DNA from 3 places in the Ruegeria sp. AF5 genome. Region 2 is predicted to be linked to each of the others. Evidence: riboswitches for the same ligand, from Rfam matches in the RefSeq annotation. Region 2 holds a riboswitch; each other region holds the start of a gene.
The links. A riboswitch is a leader RNA that binds a small molecule or an ion and turns the genes downstream of it on or off. The one in region 2 is predicted to bind cobalamin.
Positions count from the first base shown of each region.

Region 1: another riboswitch for cobalamin. It lies ahead of ACR0DS_RS19540 (DUF4198 domain-containing protein); the one in region 2 lies ahead of ACR0DS_RS02620 (ABC transporter substrate-binding protein).
Region 3: another riboswitch for cobalamin. It lies ahead of ACR0DS_RS03805 (DUF1636 family protein); the one in region 2 lies ahead of ACR0DS_RS02620 (ABC transporter substrate-binding protein).

Region 1 covers NZ_JBQFYZ010000026.1:9,578-19,895, forward strand. The annotation lists gene ACR0DS_RS19505 (hypothetical protein) at 1-2,323, shown strand, start outside; gene ACR0DS_RS19510 (hypothetical protein) at 2,316-3,314, shown strand; gene ACR0DS_RS19515 (hypothetical protein) at 3,391-3,606, shown strand; gene ACR0DS_RS19520 (energy-coupling factor ABC transporter ATP-binding protein) at 3,623-4,273, opposite strand; gene cbiQ (cobalt ECF transporter T component CbiQ) at 4,270-5,049, opposite strand; gene ACR0DS_RS19530 (cobalt ABC transporter permease) at 5,049-5,612, opposite strand; gene cbiM (cobalt transporter CbiM) at 5,609-6,220, opposite strand; gene ACR0DS_RS19540 (DUF4198 domain-containing protein) at 6,227-7,012, opposite strand; cobalamin riboswitch at 7,145-7,343, opposite strand; gene ACR0DS_RS19545 (ROK family transcriptional regulator) at 7,464-8,654, opposite strand; gene ACR0DS_RS19550 (substrate-binding domain-containing protein) at 8,844-9,863, shown strand; gene ACR0DS_RS19555 (ABC transporter permease) at 9,971-10,318, shown strand, end outside.
Region 2 covers NZ_JBQFYZ010000001.1:528,622-538,939, forward strand. The annotation lists gene ACR0DS_RS02610 (AAA family ATPase) at 1-596, shown strand, start outside; gene ACR0DS_RS02615 (hypothetical protein) at 613-1,629, shown strand; cobalamin riboswitch at 2,362-2,554, shown strand; gene ACR0DS_RS02620 (ABC transporter substrate-binding protein) at 2,708-3,712, shown strand; gene ACR0DS_RS02625 (FecCD family ABC transporter permease) at 3,727-4,758, shown strand; partial or broken gene ACR0DS_RS02630 (ABC transporter ATP-binding protein) at 4,755-5,264, shown strand; gene ACR0DS_RS02635 (GlxA family transcriptional regulator) at 6,155-7,105, opposite strand; gene ACR0DS_RS02640 (GntR family transcriptional regulator) at 7,272-7,982, shown strand; gene ACR0DS_RS02645 (dihydrodipicolinate synthase family protein) at 7,990-8,907, shown strand; gene ACR0DS_RS02650 (aldehyde dehydrogenase) at 8,913-10,318, shown strand, end outside.
Region 3 covers NZ_JBQFYZ010000002.1:62,198-72,515, forward strand. The annotation lists gene ACR0DS_RS03790 (cobalamin biosynthesis protein CobG) at 1-766, opposite strand, end outside; gene cobN (cobaltochelatase subunit CobN) at 763-4,056, opposite strand; gene cobW (cobalamin biosynthesis protein CobW) at 4,060-5,115, opposite strand; gene ACR0DS_RS03805 (DUF1636 family protein) at 5,120-5,494, opposite strand; cobalamin riboswitch at 5,589-5,793, opposite strand; gene ACR0DS_RS03810 (NAD(P)-dependent oxidoreductase) at 5,896-6,891, shown strand; tRNA gene ACR0DS_RS03815 (tRNA-Cys) at 7,070-7,143, opposite strand; gene ACR0DS_RS03820 (protein-L-isoaspartate O-methyltransferase family protein) at 7,368-8,021, shown strand; gene ACR0DS_RS03825 (TolC family outer membrane protein) at 8,116-9,534, shown strand; gene ACR0DS_RS03830 (hypothetical protein) at 9,608-10,318, shown strand, end outside.

The sequences.
Region 1 (10,318 bases), on a different contig from region 2:
CATCGGGGCCATCGTCGGCGGCGTGGGCTTCAGCGGCGCACGGTCCAGTTCGAATTCTTCCGGCAATTCGTCCAACACGCAGAACACATCGCGCGATTTTCTGTCCGACACCCATGAGACATTCTCTGCCGCGCTTGAACGGGCGGCTTCGGTCAAGCGTAACTCGGCACGGACCAGTGTGCGCACTGCAACTGCGACGGATCGGCGGACGGCCACAACGAAATTCGTGGCCAACCGCAATCATTGCCACGCAATGACCATGCAATGGTTCGAAGTCCTGCGCGACTTTTCTCTGGAAACGCGTATCGAGGGGGTGCAGCTGGTGGTCTTTGTGCCCATGCAACTCATCCGCTTCCGCCGTCTGGGGCAAGGCGATCAGTTGCCGGGCAATGTCACCCGGTCCGGATTGCTGAGCCGGTACAAGGTCATCCTGCGCCATGCAGAAGTGTTCCGACGCGTGTTCCGAAGCCGCCGCAGATTCCGCAGCGCACTGAAGCTGCTGGAAGAGTTTTATGCGGACAAGGACGCAACACCGCAGAACGCGCCCGGCGTCGCGCAGGACATCGTCAGTTTCGAGGCGCAGGGCACGTTCATGCCCAATGATGACATTTCTGTCGTGATCTTCACGCAGGATGGCGACCGGGTCGGACCTGTGCCGCTGACCGGATCGCCGATAGACATCGACAACCTGCATGACCTGCCAGCGGAAACACGCGAGAACCTGCTTGTCCGGCTGGCTGATGCGCGGCGTGATCCGACCAAGCGCCGGACCTATACCGGGTCTGTGGCTTTGCCCCGTTCGGTCGAGCGGTCGGATATCGCCCGTGTCGAGCTGCGCAGGCGGACGGGTTCGTTTGCCTACTCGTTCTACACCGGTCCTGATCCCATCAATATTTTCAACATCTGGGAACATCTGGCCAATCTGGAAGATGCCGACGATCTGGATCGGGCGACCCGCAATATCAACCGCAGCCTTCGCACCACGATCTCGGGCTCGGACTTTGACGATCTGGTGGGACCGCCCATGATCAGCGAGTTTGAGGCGCGTATGAACGAAAACGCCCAGACCGTTGTTGATGACAATACGTTCCAGGCGCTGCCTGCCACCCTGCCCTATTCCGTGCAGGAAGTGCCGGACGTTCTGTCACGCCGGGATCTGCGCCGCATCGAAGAAATGTACCAGCATGTTGTAGCCAACACCGTTCGCTATTCCCGCGTGATCTGGGCCAGCATGACGGACGAAGAACGTGCGATCCTGCTGGAGCGTTTCACCATAGGGGTACCGGAAGGCGGGCTGGACGATGCCTCAAGCGAGATATCGCTGCTCAGCACCGTCCAGAACAAGGTGTTGGGGTTCTATGGCAATGCCATGATCATGCCCTTCTCGATCCCGCCCGATTTGGCCGACCGGATGGAGATGCGGACCGGTGACATTCAGGACAGTCTTCTGGCCTTCCATCGCGAAGACTTCCGACCACCGCGCCGCACGATCTCGCTGCCGACCAAGGGCCTGTTGGGCGAGGCTGTACTGGGCCGCTGCAATTCCTGCGAGATGATCGACCATCGCCGCTTCTGGAACTGGCAGGACAGCCCGACACCGCCACCGGTTGGCGACGCGCCGGTCCTGCCTGCTGACAGTGACGCCATCTTTGGTACACGTGCGCCGTCAGACCTGCCGAACAACCAGCCTTCGAACACGCTGACCATTGCAGGGGGCGACATTGGCACCGGCCAGGCTGTGCCCACGTCGCAATTGGCCGAAATCCTCAAGGCTGCGCCCGATCTTGCGCGGGCGGGAACCGATCTGACGGGTCTGAAGGAGTTGCAGGCGCAACTGGCGCTTGAAACGCAATCGGTCGCTGCGGGGCGTGACAAGGCCATCGACACGGCGACGGATCTGACCAAGGAGCTGGTTGGAAAGGCCACGGAACTTGCGGGTAAAGGTCAGGAAATCGCTGCCGCCCGCAAAGAGGAAGAGGCCAAGAAGGCCGCCGCTGACAAGAAGGCATTCGACGCCAGCAATGCCGCCAAGATCAAGGGGTTTGAGGATATCGCCAAGAACGCTTCGGGTGTTTCCGCGCTGATCGGTGGGCAACCGGATGGCAACCGGGTCGGTTTCGTTCAAAACCTGTTCAAGGATTTCCCCGGCGGGGCTACGGCTTTGGCCAACCCGTCCAACACGCTGCTTCTGGCCAAGCTTTTCGGGGCCTTCACCAAGGCAAATGCGGATGCTGATGACGGCAGCGCGACCAAGGCCGGCAGCCAGTCGGTGCTGGATTTCCTCAATGGCCTGAACGCCCCTGCGGAGGACGACAATGAGTGACACGAGCACAAATGTGACGGACAAACCGGGAATTGATGAAAGCCTTGCCGAGGCGATCATCAATATCCTTGAAACGACCAACTCTCCAGCGATCCAGCGTGCCCGTGAGGTGATTGCCCATAGGCTGGCCATTGCGGGCGATATTGCCCCTTCGCGCATCCCTGCGCCGCGCAACATCACCGAGATCGGCGGCTATATCAATCTGCTGAGCGAGTATGGTGAGGCCGAACAGCGCGCACGCATGATCGCGGCCGCTTTGGGTATCGCGGGACCGCAGATTTCGCTGCCGCAGCCGGGTGCCGTTCCGCCGATGTCTTTCATCACTCGCGACGGTGCAAGGCCCGTTGGTCCGCAGCAGGCCAGTTTTCCGCTGAGCTACACGATCCGCAGTGATTTCGTTCCGGCCTTCGACAATGCGTTGCAGGAGATCGCGATACGTGGCGGTGCGGTGCCGATCCTGACACCTGTCAGGGTCCTTCCGGCCGCCGGATCAGGCCCCGTGACCGACGGCATCGCACAGCTGGCTTTGATCGGTCGAACCCTCAGCCTGGCACCGACTGCGGCGCTGCATGCCGTGGCCACCGACCCCCTGTCGCTCAGCCGTCCGACTGCGGGTGGCGGGTTCGAGGTTCTGGCACGGGTCATCGACGCCGCCGCCCCGATTGCCGGGACCATCGCGGCGGCAGACTGGACAAGCTGGGAATGCGATGCTGCTGCCTGTTCCGAGGTTGACAGCAACGATGCGCGCTTTGCCCTTTCACCGATCCTGAATGCGGCCGGTTGGCACCAGGCCGCTGATCCCGGCAATCCCAACAGCCTGTCCGATCCCGACAGCTGGGCAGCGTGGCAGAACATCACCGGGCTTGTACCCGGCGTCACACGGTTCGCGGATGAGCTGCAATTGCTGTACCCTGCCGAGATGCTCATCACCTCGCCGGTCTTCAATCAATTGGACAATGTCTGGACGGGAAGCGCATTCGCCGCGCCATAGGACCCCCTCTGCATCCGCAACAAAGTGATTTGGCGGCACTTGGCTTTTGGAGTTACGCTTGAACAGGAGGGGTGCCATGCGAAACCCGGAACGTTTCGAAAAATTCTACTTTGCCAAAGTTGGCATGGGCGAAGCCTGCGGTTGCGCCGAGCGCATCATCGACGTTTTCGAGTTCAACCGAAAAGGTGGCGCGCAGTCGAAACACCCGGTGAAACAGGACCGTCGCAGACGCCTATCGTTTCGCGCATGGGCAGTCAGATATGGGCTTATGAGCCGAAAGCGGAACAGCTGAACACGTATTGGTCCTGTCAGACAGCAACCAGTTTTCCGTCTCGCAAATCCAGCGCATCCGGTGCCAGTTCGGCGCGGAAGGCCGGGGAATGGCTGACAAGAAGGATCGCTTGCGGCAATGCCCGGAGGATTTCCAGCAGCCGGGCCTCGTTCCGTGGGTCCAGCGCGTTGGTGGGTTCATCAAGCAGCAGAACCTCGGGCTCCATCGCCAGAACGGTCGCCAGCGTAACCAGCCGTTTTTCACCCCCTGACAAATTGTGGGTGATGCGGTTCTTCAGATGCATCAGGTCCAGATCACCCAACACGCTTTCAACGATGGCAAGTGCTTCGTCGCGTGTTCTGCCCAGGTTGAGCGGGCCAAAGGCGATATCCTCGGCGACGGTCGGGCAGAACAACTGATCATCCGCATCCTGAAACACAAGTCCCACCCGGCGGCGCACGTCGTGAAAATCGGCCTCTTGCACCCTTTGCTGACCAAAGATCGTGACCGTGCCGGACCGTGGGCGCTGCAAGCCAAGCGTGATACGCAGCAAGGTCGATTTTCCCGCCCCGTTCGGGCCCGTCAGCGACAGGCGTTGACCGGCGGACAGGCTGAGGCTGGCACCGTCAAGAACGGGTGGCTGACCGGGGTAGGCAAAGCAGATATCTTCAAGCGCAATCAGTGTCATGCCAAATCCAGTATGATCAGACCCGCGCAAAGGGCACCAAGACCTGCGGCAAAAACGATGTCCCTTCGGGTCAGGGCAAAGTCCTGAAGCAGCAGCATACGGCCTGAAAACCCCCGGCATTTCATCGCATCAAGTATGCGTTCGGATCTTTCGATCGCGCGCACCAGCATCATGCCCACGAGATAGCCAAAGCTGCGATAGGTGTGCCAGTTTGTTGCCGGGCGAAATCCGCGTACCTTCATGGCCGCGCGCAGGCGCAGGTATTCTTCCCGCAGAACCTCGATATAGCGGATGGTGAACATCAGAAGGTGAACCAGCTTTTCGGGGCAGCGCAGGCGGTGCAGGGCGTGGCCAAGAGTGACCGGCTCCATCGTGCCGACCAGCACCATAAGGGACAGGATGACCGCGTTGGCCGTCAGAGCGATCTCGACCGCTTTCCAGAAACCCTGCCAGCTTGCGGGAAACCCCCAGAGCGTGAACATCGGGTCGCCGGGCATGGAGAATGGCAACAGCACCAGCATGAAAAGGATGAACCCATCCATCATGGCCATGCGTTTCAACGTTTTCCGCCAGGGCAGACGCGACGCGGCAAGAAGCGAAAGGGACACCACCAAAGCCGCGCACAGCGCCGTCAGCGAGGACACCGCGACAGTCACCACCGCGAAGACAACCGCCATGACGATCCGCATCCTTGGATCAAGCGGGTTGATCGCGCCGCGCCGCTGCGCGCCCGCTTTGACCAGCGTGCTTTCCTGTTGCCCCAGAACGTGCGCCATCAGGCCGCCAGCTTGCGGCGTGCCGCAAAGTAAAAGCCCAGACCAAACAGACCGACGATATATCCGATCCCACCCAGAACAGTTTGCAGGTCATTTTGTTCGCGGTAGGCGGCGATTTCCCGACGCAGCGGGCGCAGCTCATCCCGCACGGCCCTGGCAATGACCTGTTGTTGTTCATCGCTGAGCACCGCCGCTGTCTGGGCAGGTGCGTTTGTCGGCGCGGTGTCGGGTTCCGCTTCAACGCCCATGATCCGGGCGACATCCGCAGCGGGCATGGTGACCTCGGTCACATGCCCGGCACCAAGGTTTGCAAAGAAAGTATGGGCCACCGGCGCGTTTGGCGTGTAGATAAAAAACCCATCTGCATCTGTTACGATACGGCCCAGCTCGGCTCCGTCCGGGCCGTTGACGATGACCTCGGCCCCGCTTGCCATGTCACCGTTGGAAAAGCCGATTTCGCCTTCGATGGCGTCACCGGATTCAAACACTCCGGCGATGACCTTATGCGCCAAGGCAGGTACGGGTGCGCAGCACAGCACCAGAATGATCGCCAGGTACCTCATGCGACCGCTCGTTTGACAAACAGCTCGGGCTTGACCTTGCGCGCCAGCAAAACCGCGAACCCAGTCAGGATCGCCTCGATCGCCATGACAGGAATATGTGCAAAGAAAACAAGCTTGGCCGCTGGCAGGAATGCATCCCCGGACAGGGCCAGTGAAAACGCAACCATGCCGGTTGTGGCGGCGATGGCAAAGGCACCGCCGACCCCGCCCCATATCGCACCTTGCAGAGGTGAGCCATGGGCGATCAGGCGGCCAAAGATCAGCCCGGCCAAAACCGCGGGCAACGCGATGTTCAGGGTGTTGATCCCCAATACCGTCAACCCGCCAAAGCCAAAGAAGACGGCCTGCAGCAAAAGCCCGACGAACAAGGCCGGGAATGCGGCCCAGCCCAACAAAAGCCCGGCCATACCGTTGAGGATCAGATGCACTGACGAAGGGCCAATCGGCACATGGATCAGCGATGCCACGAAAAAGCTGGCAGACAGCACCCCCGCAGTGGGGATGCGATCAAGATCCAGCGACCTGAGGCCCATGGCAATCCCACCCGCCGCAGCGACTGCGCCGCCGATCACGACAGGGTTGGACAAGGCTCCGTCAACGATGTGCATCTACGGTTACTCCAAATCCCAGGCGCGGATCCAGATGACAGCGTCCTGACTGAGTTCTTTGCCATTGTGTTCGGTCACGGGACCGGCGCCGAGTGCGGCAAATCCCCAATATCCGGCTTTTGGAACGCCAAACGTGAAATACCCGTTATCATCCGAAGTTGCGACCAATGCACCACCCGGCATCGGCGAGACCGACGGGGCGGAAGCGGCCGCGCTTTCCATGTTCGGTTCTGCGGCCATGTACTCGATCTCGATCTCGGCACCCGCAACCGGTTGGCCTTCGGCCATAACCCGACCTGTAAACGTCGAACCCGCGATGATGTTGGTTGGTTTGTTGAGCGGGATGATCTCAACCGGCAAGCCCACCGGGTTCATCCAGTCGGTCGGCAGTTCATTGCGGTTCAGGAATGCCTTGGCGATCTGCTGGATATAGATATCCTCGGATTCCTCATAATAGGGCTGGGGAACAGTCACCAACACATAGTCGCCCGACCGTTTGACGGGAACATAACCCTTGAATGCCGCGCCTTCGTTTTCGCCGCCGGTGAAACGTACGGGTTCCAAGGTATCCAGCAGATCGGTTTTCTGACCGTTGTGGATCACGTAGAATTCCTGCGGCTTGTCCAGATCCATGACATGCCCGTTCGAGAACGGATGCCAAAAGATCAGCTTGACCGGAACATTCCCCGGTGCGTCGATCATGGTGTCAGCGGTGTATTCCAGCAGGAAATGCGCATTTGCCATCGCTGGAAGCGCCATCGCCACAGCGGCTGCGGAAAGCAGCTTGGTCATCAATAGTCGTCCTTGTCCCATCGCACCAACCCCGGTACGAGATGCGTTTTGACTGCGGGGACGTCCAAGCTAAGCTGCTTTTTCAAGCATCCTGCTCCGACGCACATCCCGTCGCCGATTAGGAGTGCCCTTGTCAAAGGCACATGTCCGGCAGGTATCCTGACTTGCGGGTCAAAGCGTTGGGCTGGCCTTCCCGGATTAACACCAGTGGCACTTCAGCCCTGCTCGCCGCTTACAGTTGCGGGTGCAGTTGCGGAATTGGGCCAAAGCCCGCACCGCATTCCCTATTGATTCCAGAGCACGCCCCGGAACCGGACATGCCGAGCGGCTTGCCAGACTTCTTCGGCATCCGTCAACGATCAATTGCGCTGGCTGTCAAAAAGTTTAGCGGGCGATGCCCTTTTTCCGGCGGATCCGCTTTGGATAAAGGTCGGGGTTTTCAGGGATGAACCTACCCTTCGAGCAGGTATCTTTCCGACAATGGCAAACTGGCCGCCCCCAATGAGCGGGCATCCGGGCCTGCCGTCCCCGCCAGCACCAAGGGCCGTTCAAGCCCGGTCAGGTTCATATGGGATAGTTTGAGCTCAACCCTTTCCACCAGCCGCGCCTTGATATCAGCAGGCATCCAGCCATCAATCTTGACACATTCGAAATCGATCAGGCTGCAAGAAGAGACGATGGCATGGGCGATTCCGTGCGCCGCCTGGTTCAGCCAATTCTCAAGGTGGGTTTCCGGTACGTCCCAATGCAGTGTCGTTTCCCAGATTGAACCGGCTGTTGCGGCATTTCCACCAACCGCACGCTCCAGCACATAAAGACTGGCGACATCTATCAACGGTTTCACTCCGCCCACTTCGTCCGGCACAGGCAATGGGCCAAGCGCACCGGCATTTCCCCGCCCTGAAAAGATGGAGCCGTTCAGAACCACCCCGCCCCCGATGAAGAAGCCGACATAGAAATACAGGAAATCTCGTGGGCCTTCCGCCGGGCCAAACACCAGCTCGGCACCGCAGGCGGCCGTTGCGTCGTTTTGCAGGAAAACCGGCACGTCATAGCTAGCGGCCAACGCGCCTTTCAGGTCCGCGTCACGCCACGGATCCATTTTTTCCTGAGGAACCTGCAATGTTTGTGCCCAGTCCCAAAGGTAGAACGGCATGGCAATCCCAAGGCCCGCGATTCTGCTGCGCGCCTCGTGCGACATTGACGCCATCACTTTGTCGAGGCTTTCTGTGGAAAAGCTCAATGTCGCCTCGGGCGTCGGAAAATCATAGGTCCGCCGTTCGCGGTGCCTGACGTTGCCAAGGAAATCCGTCAGCACCAGTTCGGTACTGCGCCGCCCGACTTTGAGCCCAAAGAAATAAGCGCCATCCGGGTTCAGGCGCATGGGAACCGAGGGCTGTCCGACTTTTCCCCGGATCGGTTCGCCCCGCAGAAGCAGCCCATCGGTTTCCAACTGGCGCATGATGACCGAGACCGTCTGCGCCGACAGCCCGGTCATCCGCGCGATTTCAGATTTTGCGAGGGCCTGATGGCGCCGGACCAGTGACAGGACAAGCCGTTCATTTCGGGCCCGCATTCCACTTTGGTTGGTGCCGCGCATATCTGGCTCGCGTACGCCAGTGGTATTGTCCAAAGAGTTCATTGCAGACACGGCCATCCCCTTCATGACGACAATGTTGAAACCCTTCCTTTCTGTCAATAATAAATAAGAGTGATTTATTTATTGACTCGAAATTCGAATCTTGTGATGGTTTTCACGTTCGATCGGGCCGGTTTTCGCCCGATCAAACGTATGCCCGGACGGGCATTGGGAAAACTGGGAGGACTACCGATGAAACTTGCGAAACTTGCAGGCGCCACGGCGCTGGCGGTTACGGCCATGGCAAGCAGTGCAATGGCCGAAGGTGAAACCGTTTGCCTGATCACCAAGACGGATACCAACCCTTTCTTTGTTAAAATGAGAGAGGGTGCCACAGCCAAAGCCGAAGAGCTTGGCATGACGCTGAAGGCCTTTGCCGGCAAAGTCGACGGCGACCACGAAACTCAGGTTCAGGCCATTGAAACCTGCATTCTGGATGGCGCAAAGGGTATCCTGCTGACCGCGTCGGATACGTCGTCCATCGTTCCGGCGGTGCAGCAGGCCCGCGATGCCGGGCTGCTGGTGATTGCGCTGGACACCCCGCTTGAGCCTATCGACTCGGCCGACGCGACCTTTGCCACCGACAATTTCCTTGCGGGGCTTCTGATTGGACAATGGGCAAAAGCCACTCTGGGAGATGCGGCAAACGACGCCAAAATCGCCACGTTGGACCTTGCGGTCAGCCAGCCCACTGTGGACGTGCTTCGCAATCAGGGGTTCCTGCAGGGGTTCGGTGTTGATTTGGCCGATCCGAACGTGATCGGCGATGAAGACGACCCGCGTCTTGTTGGCAGCGATGTCACCGCTGGCAACGAAGAAGGCGGCCGCCGCGCGATGGAAAACCTGCTGGCCAAAGACCCGATGATCAACGTGGTGCATACCATCAACGAACCGGCGGCAGCGGGTGCTTACGAGGCGCTCAAGGCTATCGGGCGCGAAAATGACGTGCTGATCGTTTCCGTCGATGGCGGCTGCCCCGGCGTGCAGAACGTGGCGGACGGGGTCATCGGCGCAACATCCCAGCAATACCCGCTGCTGATGGCATCGCTGGGCGTTGAGGCTGTCAAGAAATGGGCGGACGAAGGGACGAAACCCGAGAACACACCCGGTAAGGACTTTTTTGACACTGGCGTGGCGCTTGTGACGGATAAGGCCGCCGACGGCGTCGAGTCCATCTCGGTTCAGGAAGGCATGGACCTCTGCTGGGGTTAAGCTGAACGTACGGAAGGCCGCTGCGCGGCCTTCCACTTATCAAAACCACCCACACGCCCGAAACCTTGCTAAAGTCGTCATAAACCTGACGCTTTGGGGGAAGTTCCATGTCCGATTCTTCACGACAAGCCGACGATTTCGAAACCGCCGCAAAGGGCAGCCCAGAGCAAGTTGCCGAATTTGACGATCACCAACGCGGATTTGTCGGAACGGTTCAGCATTTTCTGCATGTGAACCCGTCGCTGGTCCCGCTGATCGTCCTTGTCGCTGCAATCGTCATCTTTGGTGTCTTGCTGGGCCCCAAGTTCTTTTCGCCCTTTGCGCTGACATTGATCCTGCAACAGGTTCAGATCGTCGGGATCGTGGCCGCGGCGCAGAGCCTTGTGATCCTGACCGCAGGCATCGACCTGAGTGTTGGGGCCATCATGGTGATGTCGTCGGTTGTGATGGGGCAA
Region 2 (10,318 bases):
TCAAAAACGGATATTCAGGCTATTTGGAAAAGGAAGCGCTTCTTACTACGGCTCTTTCTGAATGGCTAACTTATCTCGGTGTTGCCACTAACGTTTCGGTCTCCGACAAGGGAAACCTTGGATATGAGCTAAAGGTTAAAACTTCGACGGATGCTACCCATAGAGATTTAACAAATGTAGGCGTAGGGGTCAGTCAGGTACTGCCTGTGCTCATAACTGTATTACTTGCTAAGCCCGGAGCGGTCGTGCTCCTCGAACAACCCGAGCTCCATCTTCATCCAAGGGTTCAATCGTTACTTTGCGATTTTTTCCTAACGGCGTCGAAACAAGGCAAGCAATTGGTTGTGGAGACACATAGTGAACACATAATTGAACGCCTAAGACTACGCGTTGCTCAGGAAAACGATACTAACATTCTTGATGACGCCATTATTTACTTCTTTGGCGGCGAAGAGGAAGACGTTCGCAAGGTTGAATTGTCCGAGTATGGGGCCGTTCTGGATTGGCCAGAAGGTTTTTTTGATGAGTCGTCCAACCAGACCTCAGAAATTTTAGATGCTTCAATGAGAAAAAGAATCGCAAAAAAATCCAAGTAATACACGAGCAATAAAAATGCAAATTCAACTCAGCGCGGACCCATCACTTGTTTGGATTTCTGATTCGAAGGATCACCCTGATTTTACAAATGAAGTCCTACATAGGGTTATATCTTGGCTGAAATTGGCGAATCGAAATCATGTAAAAATGCACGTTGACCTGAATGCGACTATTAAGCTCTATGAAACTAGTTTGGTTCCTAGTGAAAATCACATTACGGAACTAGTTAACAAGGCCGGCTGTGAAGGTGTTGTCGTTCCACAGGAGCTTGCAAAGCTCATCAACGAGATTGTGATCGCGTCATGCGACTTGCCGACTCCGCCTGATAAAATTGCAGAATTTACAAACTTAGGGTTGGATTTGTCTGCGGCTATTCCGGATGGGTCCAAGCGAGATCTTTCAAAAGAGGCTTTCCTAAACTTCTGTCTTTCATGGGGGACCTCACAGGAAGATCTTTCATATGTTTTCCCCCGTGTCTCTCAAGAGATTGTGGCCACCAGTAATGAAATTCGTGTGGAAACGTTCGAGACAAGCGAGCCAAAAGTATTTGATGATTGTGATGTCGGCTTGGAAGTTTCGGTATATGGAATGGTATCAGGTTTTTATGCGTCGCTCGACCCTCGTAAGATCTGGAGCTCCGCTTCTAGCGAGCTGTTTCTTGAAGAGGCAATCAGATCACTTGCGTCCCAAAATAATATTAATCACACCGCGCTAAAGCCATTTTCATTTGGATCCTCATTTTTTGCAACAGCCAAGAAAAATGGCGGTATATCGGGTTCCATCAGCTCTGTGTTAATGAACAAAATTTATGCAATTGTCACTGGTAGTGACGGAGTCGCAATTTCAAGTTTTAGAGTGGAGGCGAAACAGTCCGCCCCAGTAAGAATTAGGCACTCAGATAAGGCTGAGGCGCGTCGAGTTCATCTTACACAATGCCACGAAGGCTATAGGCTGATGTTTTGGGAGCTGAATGATGGGTCTTTGGAGTTTGCCAATGTTGGTCCGAAATTCGAAGAAAAGATCTATCCTTAGAGTTTCAATACGGCGACAACCGTGGGCACTGCGAAAGCTGGTCGCGGCATTCAGTGCAGCTATTGGGGCCCAATTAGATCAGGTTGTTACGCATTGCAAAGCCACTTTTTCTCGGACATAGCTGCCGATGGTTCAGTTGCAACGAAAGCCCGCTTTGTCCGCATAGCTGACAAACACGATTTGCGGACACCCACTTAAAATGCCTACTCGTTCCGTTGCACGCGATCTACGCGCTCGCAAACAAGTACTTTCAGAACCGGCGAAGGTACATGGCTAGCATATCCTTAATTCAACCCCTTCACTTCAAGTGAATATTCTATAATTCGGGTCACATAAACTACCCTGACTGCACAGGCTCGGGGCAAATGCCCAAATTTGGGTAGGCGTGTCACATTCCCTTTCTTTTTTGCCAATCTCATCGTCAAATCTGTCCAATGTCACAAAAAATGACAAAACGAATCACATAACTTCATTGAAAATCAATATGTTGTGGTTTAACAAATTTTAGAAGTTGGACTATCTGATGTTTTGGTACCGTGTATCGTAGGTTCGAATCCTACCACCCCAGCCATGATTTTCCCTAATATCACACACTATGAATCTGGGTCCGGATTTTGGCGCGTTCTCAGCGGCTTTTCTGATATCAGCGCCATGTTGAGACGCGCAGGTGCATGCTCTTGCGAGAAAATAGGAAAGACCCCGGAGTTTTTTCTTGCCGCAGGGTAAGTGTTAAGGTACCCGCGTTTTACCGGTCCCGATGTGGCTAAGAGGGAATCCGAGGTGCCTTTTGGTGCCAACCGGAACTGCCCCCGCAACTGTAGGCGGCGAGCGCTGTCCATTTCCGTCACTGGGCCATTTTGGTCTGGGAAGACAGGACAGACAAAGACCCGTCAGTCAGGAGACCTGCCGGTATGAAACCGAAACACGCCGGGCGGGGTTGTCCGGGGAGGTTGCCGAAGAAACGCGCCGGGCGGTCTATTTTCTACCCTGCGCTCACGGCAGGCAGTAAAGCGCCTGTTGCTTCGGTAAATGCCCATTCACCCGTTCTCTGGTCATTGACACATGGAGATCGATTGTCATGTTTCTACGCACTGGCCTGTTTGGCCTTTCCTTGCTGGCTACCAGCGCTGCCGCCGAAGGAAACTTTCCCCTTTCTATCGAAAACTGCGGTCACTCGGTCACGTTTGACGCGCCAGTGACGTCGTCAGTCACGGTCGGCCAGGCCGCGACCGAGGTGCTTTATGCGCTGGGTCTGGGCGAGCAGGTTCTTGGAACTTCGGTCTGGTTCAACGAGGTGCTGCCTGAATATGCCGAGGTGAATGCCAAGGTAGAGCGTCTGGCGGACAATGATCCCAGCTTTGAAAGCGTTGTTGCCAAGCGGCCGGGACTGGTCGCAGCGCAATATGAATGGCATGTCGGACCCGAGGGCATCGTCGCCACGCGTGAGCAATTTCACGAACTGGGCATTCCAACGTACGTAATGCCTGCAGATTGCATCGGCAAAGACAATACGGTCGGCGGCGATGGCACCCGCCTGCAAGCGTTCTCGACCGATACGCTGTATCAGGGTATCGAAGAACTGGCGGCAGCCTTTGATGTATCCGAACGCGGCACGGACCTGGTTGCCGAGTACAAGGCCCGCGAAGCCGCAGCCGTCGCCAAGGCGCAAACCGTGAAGCTGGACGATGTGTCAGCCGTATTCTGGTTTTCCTCTCCCGAAATGGAAAGCGACCCGTTTGTGGCCGGACAGAAAGGCGCACCGGGATACATGATGAGTAAATTGGGTATCCGCAACGTCGTCGAGACGGATGAAGAATGGCCAACAGTGGGCTGGGAAACCATTGCCAAAGCCAATCCGACGGTGATTGTTATCGCCAAGATGGACCGCCGTCGCTTTGCTGCGGACGACTACCTGAAAAAGCTGGAGTTCCTGCGCACTGATCCGGTGACCAGCCAGATGGATGCGGTCAAAAATGACCGGATCGTCATTATGGATGCGCAGGCCATGGACGCCACCATCCGCGCAATCCCGGCGCTGGAGGATCTGGCCGAGAAGCTGGATACCATCGGAAACAACCTGTGAACGAGGTCGCCGCAATTTTACGGCAGGGTTTCAAGGCTGCGTGCCTTACCGTGCCATTGTTGATTGCGGCGGTTCTTGCGGGCGCGATGATCGGTGAAACCTCTCTGTCGCCCGATTTGGTTCTCTCCGTTCTGGCCAACAAGCTGGCCGGAGCGGACTTTCCTGTAGACCCAATTGATCAGGGTATTATCTGGAGCTACCGGATTCCTCGCGCTCTGGTCGCTGCGTCCTGCGGTGCCGGTCTGGCTGTCGCAGGGGTCGTGTTGCAGGCTTTGCTGCGCAACCCGTTGGCCGACCCTTACATTTTGGGCATTTCTGCCGGGGCCTCGACGGGTGCCGTGGCTGTAACCATCGCTGGTTTGGGTGGGGGGGCCTTGTCGCTGTCTTTTGGCGCGTTCAATGGCGCGCTTTTGGCTTTTGGTTTTGTCGCGTTGCTGGCCCGAGCCGCTGGCGCAGGGGGCGGACGGGCTGCGACGGCACAGATCGTCCTGGCGGGAATTGCCGGGTCTCAGTTGTTCAATGCGCTGACGGCCTTCATCATCGCCAAATCCGCCAATGCCGATCAGGCGCGCGGGATCATGTTCTGGCTGATGGGAAACCTCAGCGGCGTGCGCTGGCCGGATGTGTATCTGGCCATTCCGGTGGCCCTTGTCGGTTGGCTCATTTGCCGCTTTCACGCCAGAGCACTGGACGCCTTTATTTTCGGCTCTGATTCAGCGGCCTCGCTGGGCATATCGGTACGTCGGGTGCAGGCAACCCTGATCTTTGCGACCGCACTTACAACAGCTGTCATGGTTTCTATCGTCGGATCCATTGGCTTTGTCGGGCTGGTCATCCCTCATGCTGCCCGGTTCCTTGTGGGACCGGGGCATCGCAGGCTTATCCCAACCGCCGCCTTGATCGGAGCGGTCTTCCTGATCGGCGCAGATATCGTGTCGCGCATCATCATCCCGGGTCAGGTTCTGCCGATTGGGGTGGTCACCGCCCTGATCGGTGCGCCTGCCTTTGCCGTAATTCTGGTGCGCGGCCAGAGGAGCGCCCGATGAAGATCGAGGCGAAAAACCTGACATATTCCGTTCGCGGCAAGACTTTGCTGTCAGACGTATCCTTTGTCGTGGAGCCCGGCGAAACACTTGCTTTGGTCGGACCTAACGGTTCAGGGAAATCAACGCTGATGCGCCTGCTGGCGGGGTTGGTACGTCCGGTTTCAGGAAAAGTCGTCATAGCGGGTCATCCCGTTTCGCATTTGTCGCGCAGACAAATTGCCCAACGGATTGCCATCGTTGAACAACAGGCTGATACGGCCGAACGCGTGACTGCACGATCCGTGGTCGAACTGGGCCGCACGCCCTGGCTGTCGGCCTTACGGCCGTGGCGCGCCGAGGACACCTGGCAAGTCGACAAAGCCCTGCAAACCGTGGAAATGGCCGATATGGCACACAGAGAATGGGCGACATTGTCGGGAGGAGAGCGCCAGCGACTGCACATCGCACGCGCTTTGGCTCAGCAACCGGGACTCTTGCTTTTGGACGAACCGACCAACCATCTGGACATTCATCACCAACTGTCGATCCTGAACTGTGTTCGAATTCTAAAAGTGACGACAGTGATGGCGCTGCACGATCTGAATCAGGCGATGGCCTGTGACCGGGTGGCTGTTTTGTCAAAAGGGCGGCTGGTCTCTCTTGGCCCGCCCGAACATGCCCTGTCTTTGGAAACCGTTTCAGAAGTTTTCGGTGTCAAAGCACAGTGGGGGTATAGTACCGGCGGGACAGAACGGTTTCTGTCCTATCATCTGGACTGACGGCTTCCGATCGCTTCTGGTCGTACTGGATATCAGTGTCGTCAGCGCAGCATGCCAGATACGTACAATCTACGGCCTCAAAGCCATATTCCAACGGCGCGCAATCTTGACCCGGGTTTCCTCACAACCCGTCAAGTTGCCCGTCGAATGCTGTCTTGATTCTGACCTGGATTGGATTCGTTCGTTTTTTGCCTTCAAAGATGATCGGCAGGCGCGTTGTCCGAGCGTGGGTCGACCAAACCTCAGTGATATGTTCACTACTTGTTTTGAACCGTGAAACAGATTCCTTTTAGAAACCTCTGAGGCCTGACACAAATCACGACACGCCATCAGGTTGAACAGATTGCGGCGACCGCATGTCGATATTGCAGATTACCCACAATCAAAGCCTCAATCTGAGCCTTAAATTAACGGTAGATTAACGAAACAGGGCACAACAAATCTCTGGATGACAAGTTCTTGATATACTTATGCCTATATCGAGATTTATTGGTGGGTAATCCTGCCGGTCTGTTGACTAGTCCAGTTTTTAACGAGGGGGTATCCCGGCAGGATCAGGGGGTGCCAGATCAGGCCAGTTCGAGGCCAACAGATCGCGGCACCCCCGCCGGTAAGCGCGAACCAGCAACCCATCTTTTTCAGTTGATCTTGTTGCGTTGCGCGTGCGGCGTGATGCCGAAACTGGATCTGTACACCCTAGAGAAATGACCCGGATTTTCGAAGCCGCAGGCCACGGCGACTTCGGTGACCGACGCCTCGGTTTGCAAAAGCAGCTTCCGGGCCCGTTCCAGCCGCATTTCCATAAAGTACCTTTTAGGGGAAGTGTTTAAGTATTTGCCAAACAACCGTTCAAGTTGACGGGTGGAAATACCCAATTTGTCTGCAATGAAGGATGGGGAAACTGGGGTTTCCAGGCTGTCCTGCATAATGTCTATCGCCTTTGCCAGATGGGCATTGCGCATTCCATTGCGCGATTGCAGCGAAACGCGCTGCTTGGCGGTCGCATTACGCACCGTGTTATAGACCATTTGATCCGCAACATCGGTGGCCAGCTCTTCGCCATGGTCGCGTTCAATCAGATGCAGCATCAGGTCTGCGGTCGCGGTCCCACCTGATGCGGTAATGTGTTTTTCGTCGGCGACAAAGACGCTGCGCACCAGATTGATATCCGGAAAGGCTTCCATGAACGCGTCGTGGTATTCCCAATGGATCGCCGCCTGCATACCATTGAGGAACCCGGCCTCGGCCAGCAGCCACGCGCCGGAACACAATGCCCCGATCCGCGTTCCACGCGCTCGTTCGCGCCGCAGTGTGGCCAGAAGGGAACGGGTCACGTGGTCACGCATGTGAATGCCCGACAAAACAAAGAGCTGATCGCACTTGGACAGTTCCTCAAGTCCGGAATGCACAAGGGTGACGGACCCATTGGAAGACACGGCCTGCTCGCCCTGTTCGGATACAAATGACCAGCGATACAGCTCTTCGCCACTTACAAGGTTGGCGATTCTCAGCGGCTCGACCGCACAGGAAAAGGCGAGGTGCGAAAACTCCTCGACCAGGATGAAGGCGAAGTGCTGCGTCTGAGGCATGAGCAGGACCATTTCCAAACTGGGCCGACGCCCGAACGTGAGTCTATTTTGCAGACATCCATGCTGCACGAGATTTTTTTGTATACAAGTTGTATTTTTTAGAAATACAAAACTGTGACCTCCGCGATTCGAACGCGGCGGCCACAGGACATAGTGAGGCCAAAGGATGAAAGACGAAGCCAAGTCGCGCAAAAATGCGCTCAGAGAACACCTGAAGATGTCCATCCTGACGCTGCGCCTTCGTCCAGGTGACGATCTGGATGAGGCGCATCTGTCCGATGAATTCGGCCTGTCGCGCACGCCTCTGCGCGAAGTGTTTCGTCAACTGGCTGGCGAAGGCTATCTGGATCTGCGAAAAAACCGCAGTGCCCGTGTTTCGGAAATGTCCTACACCACACTGCGCGATTTCTTCCTTGCCGCGCCGATGGTTTACGGGGCCATCCTGCGTCTGGCGGCAGTGAACGCGACTAACGCGCAAATCGAAGAACTGAAAGCGGCTCAGCAAGCATTCAAAGCTGCCCTTCGTTCAGGGTCGGCCGAAGATCGCGCACTTGCCAACAACCGTTTTCATGACGTGACTGGAGAGATGTCCGGCAATGTCTACCTGCTGCCGTCATTCAACCGGCTGCTGATCGATCATGCACGGATTGGCATGACATTCTACCGGCCACAGACAGTTGAAATGTCCGAAAACCTGTCGCTGGCCAGCCAACAGCATGACGCGATCATCGCAGCCATCGAGGCACGCGATGAAGCCGCGGCGGCGAAACTGGCCGAGGATCACTGGAACCTGTCCCGGGATCAGATCGGGATGTTCGTGATGCCTGACGCGCTGGATGTGCCGATGGGTATCCCACCATTTTCGAAACCCGCATGAGGACGGAATGAACCCGATTTTCAAGTTTGAAGGGATATATACCCCTGTGGTCACCCCCTATCACGACGATGGCAGCGTGAACTGGGACGCCCTGTCCGACGTGATCGAATACCTGATCGAAAATAGTGTGCACGGCCTGATTTCCGGCGGATCCACAGGTGAGAATTATGCCCAGACCGTGCCGGAGCGGCTGGAACTGGCCAAATTCACGCATCAGCGCCTGAAAGGGCGGTTGCCCTTGGTGGTTGGCACGGGCGCGATGCTGACTTCGGACTCAATTGCGTTGGCCGCGGGCGCGCGCGACATCGGCGCGGACGCCATCCTGTTGGCAAGCCCGCCCTATTCGGTACCGACGGATCGCGAAAACGCGCTGAACGCGCTGGCCATCGACAAGGCCGCCGACCTGCCGGTGATGCTGTACAACTATCCGCACCGTACCGGCACAATGATGGGGGAAGAGTTCCTTGACCGCGTGGGTCGGAGCCGAAATTTCTGCGGCATCAAGGAAAGCTCGGGCGATATCAACCGGGTGCATCTGTTGGCGCGGGATTATCCGCATATCCAGCTGGGCTGTGGCATGGACGATCAGGCACTGGAGTTTTTCGCCTGGGGCGCACCATTCTGGGTTTGCGGCGGTTCGAACTTCCTGCCAGCGGAACATGTGGCATTGTATCAGGCCTGCGTGATCGAAGGCAACTTTGCCAAAGGGCGCCGGATCATGTCAGCGATGATGCCGCTGATGCGGGTGCTGGAACAGGGCGGCAAGTTTATCCAGACCATCAAGCATGGCGTCACCATGAGCGGTATCGACGCGGGTATCATGCGGCCTCCGCTGAAGGGCCTGAACAAAGATGACAAGCGCGCGCTGGAACAGGTGACGCGCGTGCTGAGAAAGACAATCGCCGACATCGTGGCAGAGGGGTAAGAGACATGGATCTGCTGACACAGGACGAATACAAATCCATCGCCGCAGGTCTGAGCCTGCCGACAGGTGCCTTTATCGACGGCGCATTCCGTCCGTCGTTCTCGGGCCAGACCTTTGCGACAGAGAACCCTGCAACCGGTGAAAAACTGACCGATATCGCATCCTGCGATGGGGCGGATGTGGATTTTGCGGTCGCGAAAGCTCGTGAGGCGTTTGACGATGGCCGCTGGAGCAAGCTGCATCCGTCTGATCGCAAGGATATATTGATCAGGTTGTGCAAGCTGATAACCCGCAACGCCCGTGAACTGGCCGTGATGGAGAGCATCGACAGCGGCAAGACCATCTTTGACTGCGAAACTGTTGATGTGCCCGAGACGATCCACTGCCTGAAGTGGCACGCCGAGGCGATTGACAAAATTTACGATCAGGTTTCGCCGGCCAGCGACGATCACATCGCTATGGTGGTGCGCGAGCCAATCGGCGTCGTCGGTCTGGTGCTGCCGTGGAACTTTCCGCTGCTGATGCTGGCATGGAAGATAGGGCCAGCACTGGCGGCAGGCTGTTCTGTTGTTGTGAAACCGGCGATTGAAACCACTTTGACGGCCCTGCGCCTTGCTGAATTGGCGATGGAGGCAGGTTTGCCACGCGGAGTATTGAACATCGTTCCCGGTGGCGGGGCCGAGGTGGGCGAACCCATTGGGCGGCACATGGATATCGACATGGTATCCTTCACAGGCTCAACCGTGACCGGCAAACGCTTTCTGACCTATTCGGCGGAAAGCAACGCCAAAGAGGTGGTCTTGGAGATGGGCGGCAAGAACCCAGCCATCGTGATGGACGATGCCGAAAACCTGGACAGGGTGGCGGCGCATATCGTCAATGGCGCATTCTGGAACATGGGTGAAAACTGCTCGGCCTCGTCACGCCTGATCGTGCATAAGAAAGTGAAGGCCGAGCTGCTGGAGCGCATCGCGCATCACGCCAAACAATGGAACACCGGCGACCCGCTCGACCCCGAAACCCGCATGGGCGCACTGGTGAGCGAAGACCACTACACCAAGGTTTGTGGCTATCTGGATCAGGCCGAGAACGTGGTGATCGGTGGCAAGGCAGACAACGGGTTTGTCGAGGCCACCGTGGTCGAAGTGCCCGGCAACGACGCTGCATTGGCGCGCGAGGAAATCTTTGGCCCTGTCTTGTCGGTAATTGAAGTCTCGGGCTTCGATGAAGCGATCCAGATCGCGAACGACACCGACTATGGCTTATGTGCCTCGATCTTCACGGCCAATGTCAAACGCGCCATTCGAGGTGCGCGGATGATCCGCGCAGGCACCGTGACAGTGAACAGCTTCGGCGAAGGTGACATCACGACACCCTTCGGTGGTTACAAGCAATCGGGCTTTGGGGGTCG
Region 3 (10,318 bases), on a different contig from region 2:
GGGCTGAAGCGCCGCTGGCTTCAATCAGTTCACAAAGCTTGCGCGCAGGCAGCGAGCCGAACGCCGCGCCATAGAGAGCGCCCAGTTCACAGGGGCCGGGTTGCAGTTTTTCACCGACAGGACCGGGGGCAAATCCCTGCCATTCCTGTGGCAACGCGTGAGTGACCCGCGCCATGCGACGTGTCTCGGCCGTATAAGTCTGGGCAAACCATTGGGCCAGTGCGATCACGTGGTCAATGGCGTCATCCTCGGTCACACATCGCCCGGTTTTGCAGCCGTCGGCGCGCAGGATCAGACCGTCGGCACCCAGTTCCAGACGAATATCTGCGGAATCTGAGGCTAACAGGCGCTTCGGGCCTGTATCTATGGCAAAACCAAACTTAGCGGGCAGAGCAGGCAATTCGGCCAGTCGATCAATCAACTCCTGTGTCAGCCGCGCGGTCAAATCGCCCGCCTGATAGAGCGGTGTAACCAGAATATTGCGGCGTACTTCGATGCCGGGTTCCGCATCAAACAAGTTCAGCGCTGCAAGTTCCACAAGCAACGGCTGGTGGTCGCGCTCATCCACGCCGCGCAGTTGCAGGTTGGCACGATTGGTCAGGTCGATGGTGCCATTGCCGAACCGTTCAGCCAGTTCGCACAAACCAATAGCCTGCCTGGCATTCAGTCGCGCCAGACGCGGACGGACCCGCACGACCAGCCCGTCGCCTGACATCATCGGACGATGCGCGCCGGGACACCAGCCTTGAACGATAGGTGCACTCATCCCAAACCCTCCAAATCGGCCCGGATCGAATTCCGGCGTGTGTTCCAAAGCCCCGCTTCCAGCAATGCACGGAACCTGTCTTGCATGGCCTGATGGGCCTTCGGGTTGGCCTCTTGCAGAAAGGCATCAACGGTCTCATTGCCCAATGTGGCTTCGTGGTAGAGATCAAACAGATGCGGAGCGACAGTGCCCGACAGATGTGCGAATGAGGCCATGTGATCCAGCGTCGCCGCGATCTCGGCGGCGCCGCGAAACCCATGGCGCTGCATCCCGGCAATCCAGCCGGGGTTGGCAGCGCGGGCATGAACGACGCGGCTGATTTCTTCCGGCAGAGTCCGGGCGCGCGGATTATCGGGGTTGGTGTTGTCCAGATGGTAAAGCTGAGCGGTGCCACCAGTGATGTTTTTGGCGGCGGCAAAACCGGCCTCATGCGTGGCATAATCGTTGGCCAGCAGCAGGTCAGTTTCTGTCAGATCCTGGAGGTGAACAAAACTGTCGGCCTTGGCGACACGATCCGTGATCCCCGCTTTGTCCTGCGCGATGTGTTCACCTTCCAGCGCGTACGAACTGGCCTCAAGCCATGCCTCCCCGGCTTGGGCGCGCGCCTCGTCCGTATAGGTCTCGGACAGATGGGTCATGTTCAGGCCGTAACTGCCGGGTGCCGGGCCAAACACCCGCGCAGCCGGGGCGTGACCGGCATAGGGGTTCCAGTCGGTCGCTTCGTCACGCTCTGACAATGCCCGAACCGCCTGACCATAGAGGGCTGACAACGTGGGGAACACATCGCGAAACAAGCCCGAAACCCGCAAGGTGACGTCCAGGCGCGGGCGGCTCAGGTCGGTGATGGGCAGCACTTCAATACCCGAAACCCGCTCGGATCCCTTATCCCAAACCGGCTTTACACCCAGCAGGTGCAGGGCCATGGCGAATTCTTCGCCCGCAGTGCGCATGGTGGCCGATCCCCACAGATCGACAATCAGCCCTTTCGGGTAATCGCCTTCCTCCTGCAAGTGCCGCCGTACCAGTTCCTCGGCCAGTTTCACGCCTTGCGTGTAGGCTGCGCGGGTGGGCACAGACCGCGGGTCGGTGGTGAACAGGTTTCGCCCGGTCGGCAGCACGTCAGAGCGGCCCCGATAGGGCGAGCCGGACGGGCCAGCCTCGATCCGCTTGCCAGCCAACGCATTGATCAGTGCCTTGCGTTCGGCATGGGCGGATGGGGCTGGGTCGAAACTGCCGATCACATCCGGAACACGCCCATAGACGTGCAGCCCGTCGCCAAACTGGCTTTCTTTGATATCGCAGACAAAGCGGTCGATGCGCGTGATTGCTTCCGCGGTGCTGGTGGCCTGGTTCAGGCCCAGATCGTGCTCCAGCCCAATGGCTTGCGCCTCATCCCGGATATCTTCCTGCAACCGGTCACGGCGTCTGGGGTCAAGGCCGTCCGCGTTTGAGAACTCGTCCAGCAGGGCTTCCAGTCGCACCATCCGGTCAGGCGTTCCGCTTTCTTTCATGGGGGGCGGGATGTGGCCCAGGGTCACCGCGCCGATCCGGCGCTTGGCCTGCGCGGCCTCACCTGGGTCGTTGACGATGAACGGGTAGATCACCGGCAGGTCACGGATCAGCGCCTCGGGCCAGCAGTCTGCTGATAGGGCGACCGATTTGCCGGGCAGCCATTCCAGTGTGCCATGCGCACCGATATGGATCAGCGCGTCCGCGCCAAGACCTTTGCGCAGCCACAAATAGAAGGCGACATAGCTATGGCGCGGGGTACGCGAAAGGTCGTGATAGTCGTCATCACGCAGTTCGGGTGTTCCGCGCTCTGGTTGCAGTGCGACCAGCGCCTTGCCGCGTCGCAAAGCCGTGAAGTGAAACGCACCCTGAGTGAAAGTTGGGTCTTGCTCAGGATTGCCCCATACGGTGTGCAGATCGGTGCGCAGGGTTTGGGGCAATTCAGCGAGTGCGCTCAGATAATCCTCAAGCGGCCACGATATCCGGGCGTCCAAGAGTGCGTCGGCAACCGGATCGCCAGCCGCGATGTCGTAGCCTTCACCGCAAAGATCAGACAGCATCGCCTCAGCCGAGGCCAGCGCGTCGAGACCAACCGCATGGGCCATTTGCCAGTCTTTGCCGGGATATGTGGACAGTACCAACGCGGGGATCTGGTCTGCCTTGGGTTTGTCATTCAGGGCAAGCCAGCCCGATACCCGATCGATGATCGCCTCGATCCGGTCCGACTCGGCCCGATGCGCAAAACGCGAGTATTCCAAATGCGGATCGCGCTTGCCCGGTTCTTTGAAAGAGACAACGCCTGCCGATATTCGCCCGTCCACTTCGGGCAATACCACATGCATGGCGAGGTCGGCGGGTGACAGGCCGCGTTCGGCCTCCGCCCAGGCCTTGCGTCGCGAGGTGGCGAGAGCGACCTGAAACACCGGCACATCCGCTGCGTCCAGAGGCGACGTGCCGGACGCGCCCTTGCCCGAGAATGAAGTGGCGTTGATGATCGCCGACGGTCGCAAGGCGACGACCTGTTCCCTGAGCCAGTCGGCAGCGGCTGGGGTCTTGAGCGACGGGGCAAACAGACCCACCGCCTGAAGCCCGCGGGCGCGCAGGCTGCGGATCAGGGCCGCGACCGGGGCGGTGTCTGCGGATGTCAGATACGCGCGATAAAAGGTGACAAGGATGCGTTTCGTATCGCTCTGGAATGCGGAACCCACCGGGACGACACCCTGATCTGGACACCACGCACCGCATTCGGGCAGGGTTTTCGCGCCCATCACTGGCCCGGCATAAAGCCCTGCTGCCAAGGCCATCTGGGCCAATGCGGCCTGCGCGGCGACTTCGCCGCCGGTGTCACACAGATGTGCCAGCCGCCTCAGGGTCGAGAGGGGCAGGGTCGAATACTCATCCAACCGAGTGTCTTCACGCCCATCCGCCGGTAAAACGGCTAACGCGATGCCTTTGGCTTGCGCCAGTGCCAGAACCTGTTGCAGCCCGTAAGACCAATAGGGCACGCCACCTATCAGACGGATCAGGATGCCCTTTGCGCCCTCAAGTGTCTGTTCGACATAGGTATCGACGGACAGAGGGTGCTTCAGCGCCGCAAGATTGGCTAGCCGCATCGTGGGCATCCGCCCCTCAGGCCCGCCGCCGCGATGCCAGCCCGCCGCGAAAGCGCCCAGGTCACTGTCGGAAAAGGACAGCACAACCAGATCACCCGGGCTTTGGCCCAGATCGGTTGGGGTCTCGGTTTCCTCGAGCCCGTGGCTTTCGCGAAAGACGACGTGCATGACTTACTCGGCAACCTCGGTCACACCCACGAGGATATCACGGATTTCGGCTTCTTTGATGTCGTCATGCTCGGCAATCACGACCAGGCGCGAGCGGCGCTCTTCACCGGGCTCCCACGGGCGGTCGTATTGGTGACGAACCCGCGCGCCGACAGCCTGAACCAGCAGGCGCATCGGTTTGCCAGCGACGGCGGCATAGCCTTTGACGCGCAGGATATTCAGCTCAGTCGCAAGACGTTCGATTCTGGCTACCAGTTCCGCAGGGTCGGTCTGTTCCGGCAACTCGACGATGATGCTCTCGAAATCGTCATGCTCATGATCGTGATGGCCATCGTGATGTGACGGGCGCGCGTCCATGTCATCTTCGACGGCAGCCTCAAGGCCAAGCACGACACGTACGTCGACGACACCCTCGGCGACCTCGACAACGGGAAGCGGCCGCGGTGCCTCGGCGGCGATGATCTGTTTGGCTTTCGCGACACCTTCGGGACCTGCTAGATCGGGCTTGGTCAGCAGGATGATATCCGCGCACGAGATTTGATCTTCGAACACCTCGGACAAGGGTGTTTCGTGATCGATCGAGTCATCAGCCAGCCGTTGGGCATCCACCGCTTCAACGTTCGGAGCAAAGCGACCGGCGGCCACGGCCTCGGCATCGGCCAGCGCAATCACGCCATCAACGGTGATTTTCGAACGGATATCAGGCCAATCAAATGCTTTCAGCAGCGGTTTGGGCAGTGCAAGGCCGGATGTTTCGATCAAAATGTGATCCGGGCGCGGTTCCAGCGCCATCAGCGCCTCGATGGTCGGGATGAAGTCATCGGCCACGGTGCAGCAGATGCAGCCGTTTGCCAGTTCCATGATGTTTTCCGCAGGGCAATCCGGTATCGCGCAGGATTTCAGAATGTCGCCATCAACACCCACATCGCCAAACTCGTTAACAACAATCGCAAGACGCTTTCCCTGCGGGTTCTGCATCAGATGGCGCACCAGCGTGGTTTTGCCCGAGCCCAGAAAGCCGGTGATCACGGTGACGGGAAGTTTTTCTAGGTTCGACATGATCTCAGCCTCCAATCGGGGGAATGCGCGAGGCGCAGTTTTTGCGGAAATGTTCAGGACGGTCGCGCCACTTCACCAGACCATCGTCTGTGGCCAGATACTTGGTCACACCATCGATGATGGCATCGACGTGATCGATTTCGTTCAGGTTCTCGTAAACAAAGGTCCAGCGATCCGGCCCGCCCCGAAGAACGATGGAACAGCCCTGATCGCAGTTCGAAAGGCATTCGACCGGTTTCAGAGTAATACCGTCTGGCAGGGCAGCCTGTTCCAAGGCCTTGTGTAACAATGTGCCGGGACGCTCAGCGTCATCCTCGACGGGCAGACCCCGGCGGCAAGTCGTGCAGACCAGTAGTTCTACCGGTGCGGTCTCGGTCATGTCTCTCATCCCCCCAAATCCTCTTCGCGGGGGACGGGGTTTCATGCGGGCACCACGTCTGCACATGGACCCGACACCGGAACACCCCGCCCGGTTTCAACTTCGGGTGTTGGCAGGTCTCCCGGCTTGCGGATGCCAGAGCGGTCGCTCTGTCGGATGTCCCGCCTTCCCGGCACAGGCCAGTGGCATTGGGCATCCTCTCCGGTCACGGTCGCGGGGGCGGCTGCGTTTGGCGGATGAACCGTTGACGCATTCCCTTTTCATCGGCTGTTGCCGACACCAACGTCCGGGACATGCGGCACCGCCGACCCGCTTGTCAAGCGGTTCGCGCGCAACAAATAAGCCAAGGTGAAAAAAGCGACCTGTAGGCGTCGTTCGGCGGCATGAAGTGCGTGTTCGGTATGTGGTCGCATGACGGGAAAACGACGAACTTGGAGATGCGTCATATGAAAGTGGGATTTATCGGTCTGGGTAACGTTGGCGGCAAGCTTTCGGGATCCCTTTTGCGCAATGGCATTGACCTGACTGTTCATGACCTGAACGCAGAACTGGTGGCCGAATTTGTCGCCAAAGGCGCAAAGGCGGCAGAAGGGCCCGCCCAGCTGATGCGCGATTGCGATGCGGTGATCACCTGTCTGCCGTCTCCGGCAGCATCGGACGCAGTCATGAAGGAGATGTTGCCCGAAGTGGGCCCCGGCAAGATCTGGATGGAGATGTCGACCACAGACGAAGCCGAAGTCAAACGCCTGGGTGCCGAAGTCATATCGCGCGGCGGTGCAGCAGTGGATTGCCCGGTTTCTGGCGGGTGCCACCGTGCCGCGACGGGCAATATCTCGATCTTTGCGGGCTGTGACCGGGAAACGTTTGAACGAATTCTGCCGTTCCTGACGACAATGGGCCGCCGGGTTTTGCACACCGGCGAGCTGGGCTCGGCCTCGGTGCTGAAAGTGATGACCAACTATCTTGCCACCGCCAACCTGATCACCTGCGCCGAAGCACTGGTTACGGCAAAGGCTGCGGGGATGGATCTGAACACGACCTATGAGGCGATCAAAATCTCGTCCGGCACGTCCTTCGTGCACGAAACCGAAAGCCAGGTCATCCTGAACGGGTCGCGCGATATTTCCTTCACCATGGATCTGGTGAAGAAGGATATCGGTTTGTTTCAGGAGGTCGCCGACCGCGCCGGGGTGCCACTGGAAATCAACCCGGTGATGATCAACATCTTTAACGATGGTATCGCACGATATGGCGAACGCGAGCTTTCACCAAATATTATCAAACGGCTGGAAGAGGCAACCGGCCTGGATATCACCGCCCCGGGCTTTCCAGCCGAAATGACGGACGATGAGCCGGAAGAGCCGGGATACGAGGTTGTGCCACAAGGGCGCGCCTGAGGGTAAGGCAAACACCAGACTACATCGCGCCCCGTGAACGAGCAGGGGTAGGCAGGTGTTCCGAAAAAACACGCCATATCTGGCCCGCAGTTCGACAGAATCGCGGGCCATGAACGTCTGAAAATACCAAGCGTCACACGCGCGTACTGCGGGGCCAAGTCAGCGATTTGGATGTAGCTGGAGGCGAGTACCGGAATCGAACCGGTGTACACGGATTTGCAATCCGCTGCGTCACCACTCCGCCAACTCGCCTTTTCAAGTAAAATCAAATACTTGCCGTGGTGTGACTGGGTTTTTAACAGCTTTCCTCTGGGGCGTCCAGTGGATTGCGCGCGAAATTGCCGGCAAGATCGAAATTTGCCGACGTCCACGCCCAAGGAGGTGATCAAGATTCAGGTTGCGGCAACAGGGGCGTTGCTGGAAGGTTCAGGATATGGCACAAGCCCGACATCTTTGGGAATGAGACGAGATATCCAATGACTGACTTCGCAGCCCGGCGCCGCACAATGGTTGATACACAGATCCGCCCCTCTGACGTCACCAAGTTCCCGATCATTGAGGCGATGCTGAGTGTTCCGCGGGAAAGCTTCGTGCCCGATTCTCAGCGCGAGGCGGCCTATGTGGACGGCCTGATTGATCTGGGTGACGGGCGCAGCATGCTGGAGCCGCGAACCCTGGCTAAAATGCTGGACGTGCTGAACATATCCAAGGATGAGATGGTCCTCGATATCGCTCCGGCAATGGGATATTCCACGGCTGTCACCGCGCGGATGGCTGAGTTGGTTGTGGGTGTTGAAAGCGACGAAACCCTTGCAGCCGAGGCGCAAAGCCTCTTGGCCGAAGCTGACGTGCACAACGCTATTATCCACGTCGGCGCGCTGGAGCAGGGTGTGTCAGAACACGGCCCCTATGATGCGATCATGGTGCAGGGCGGTGTCGAGCAGGTGCCCAATGCCCTGTTGGATCAACTCAAGGATCACGGTCGGATCGTGTGTCTGTTTGTCAACGGCAACCTGGGTACAGTTCGGATTGGTCGAAAAACCGGGGGCCGCGTCAGTTGGCGTGATGTGTTCAATGCCAATGCGCCGGTTCTGGAAGGTTTTTCGGCAGAGTGTGCATTTTCGCTATAGTCCGCCGATAGATTTTTCTATCACCTTGATTAGTTGAAAAGAAGGCCGCAAACTGCCTGTAGGGCAGTGTAATTTCGTTTGAGAGGATTTTGGTATGCGTGGTTCGGCGACAGGTAAGCTGGTCAGGGCGTTTGCTGTGACCGCAGGACTTGCCATGAGCGTGATGCCAGGGCGTGCAGCGTGGGCAGACAACATAACGGATGCGTTCATCGGCGCGTATAACACCAGTGGTTTGCTTGAGCAGAACCGGGCGTTGCTGCGAGCGGCGGATGAAGATGTGGCCATTGCGCTTTCCGCGTTGCGGCCAATCATCAACTGGACCGTGCAGGTCAGCCAGGATTACACCCGTTCGCGGGTCAATAACGTCGTGACGACAAACGAGCCGTCGCGGTTCTTTTCGGGCCTGACGCTGAGCCAGCTTTTGTATGATGGCGGCGCGTCGGTGCTGGGCAAGCAGTCGGCGCAGGAAACGGTGCTATCGACCCGGCAAACCCTGATCGATATCGAACAACAGGTTCTTATCCGCGCAGCAAATGCCTATCTGGGCGTCCTGTTGCAAGAAGAGACCGTGGCGATCCGCCAGAACAACGTGGATGTGTCGGCAGAGGAACTTAGGGCGTCGAATGACCGCTTCGAAGTGGGCGAAGTAACCCGGACGGACGTCGCATTGTCCGAAGCGCAGCTGGCAAGCTCTCAGGCGGATCTGGCTGTGGCACGCGGTGAATTGAGCATTGCGCAGGCCGAATACGTGAACGCGGTCGGAAAGGCACCGGGGCGAACAGCTGGTCAGCCGAGCCTGCCCAATCTGCCGCGTTCCGAAGCTGAAGCTGTGAACCTGGCGCAACGCAACCACCCGGCCATTCTGTCGGCTCAGCATCAGGTCAGGGCGTTTGATCTGGTCGTGCAGCAACAGCGGGCAAACCTTGGGCCGAATGTCAGCCTGAATGCCGATGCTGGCGTGTCCGAGCGCTATGACAACAATGACTATGTGAACGACGCGACCGTGTCGCTGAACTTCACACAACCTATCTACGCGGGTGGCCGGTTGGCGGCAAATGTCCGCCGCGCAATGGCCAGCCGGGATGCCTCGCGTGCGAATCTGCTGAACGTTCAAAAGAACATCACGCAGGGTGTTACCGACCGGTATGCGGCGTTTCAGGCGGCCAGCGCCAGTCTGAGGGCGTCAACCGAGCGCGTTAACGCCTCGCAGGTGGCGTTTGATGGCATCCGGGAAGAGGCAACTCTGGGCGCGCGAACAACTCTGGATGTATTGAATGCACAACAGGATTTGCTGGATGCACAGCTGGCAGAAGTCGCTTCGCGCACCGAACGGTCGCGGGCTGCCTATCAGTTGTTGCAGGCGCAGGGCCTTCTGACAGCCGAGCGTCTTGGGCTGGCGGTGCAAATCTATGATCCGACTTTGTATTACAATCTGGTCAAGAATGCGCCGGCACAGGTCAGTAAGCAAAGCAAGGATCTGGATCGCGTTCTCAAAGCATTGCGCCGGGACTGATCGCCAATACTATCTGTTGTGAGGCGCGGATTGTTTGGCTACACTCGATCCAAGGATAGAGCGGTAGAGAACAATGTCTGATAATGTCGTGAAAGCAGGGATCGAAGACGTTCTGTCTTCGGTCAAACGTCTGGTCAGTGAAGACAGTCGTGATAAAACCGTCTCGGATCAAACGACTAAAGCACGAAAGCCGGGGCGGCTGGTGCTTACTGATGCTTTGCGGATCAGCACACCAGATCAATTGGGGGTGATTCCCGCTAAAGCTGTGTCGGAACCCGAAGTTTCAGATGCCGCCAAGCCCATGTTGTTGCGCACCTGTGACATCGTTCAGACGGGTCAACCTGCGAACGCTGACCAGGACAAGCCAGAAACAGCCGAGACGAAACACGCCCCGTCGGATGATGCAACAAACAGCCTGAGTGCAAAGATCGAAGCGCTGGAAGCGGCAATTGCGCAAACAGAAGATCAGTGGGAACCGGACGGTGACAGCCAGGATGCGTATTCGGGCACACCGTCACACGCGCTGCCATGGGATGTCGAAGAAGAATTTGCCGCTGCGATGTCGATTGATGCTGCCGGTGGTGACGAACCAGAGGCGGTTCAGCAGGCCGAAGACGCATCTTGTCAGGCGGAATTCATCCGGTCGTCTCAGGCTGTTGTGTCTGATGCTGATGCCGAAGAACCTGGTTCCGACGAAAATGTCAGGACGATCGACATGGATGAAGACGCTCTGCGCACCCTGATCGCAGAGGTTGTCCGCGCCGAGCTGCAAGGAACGATGGGT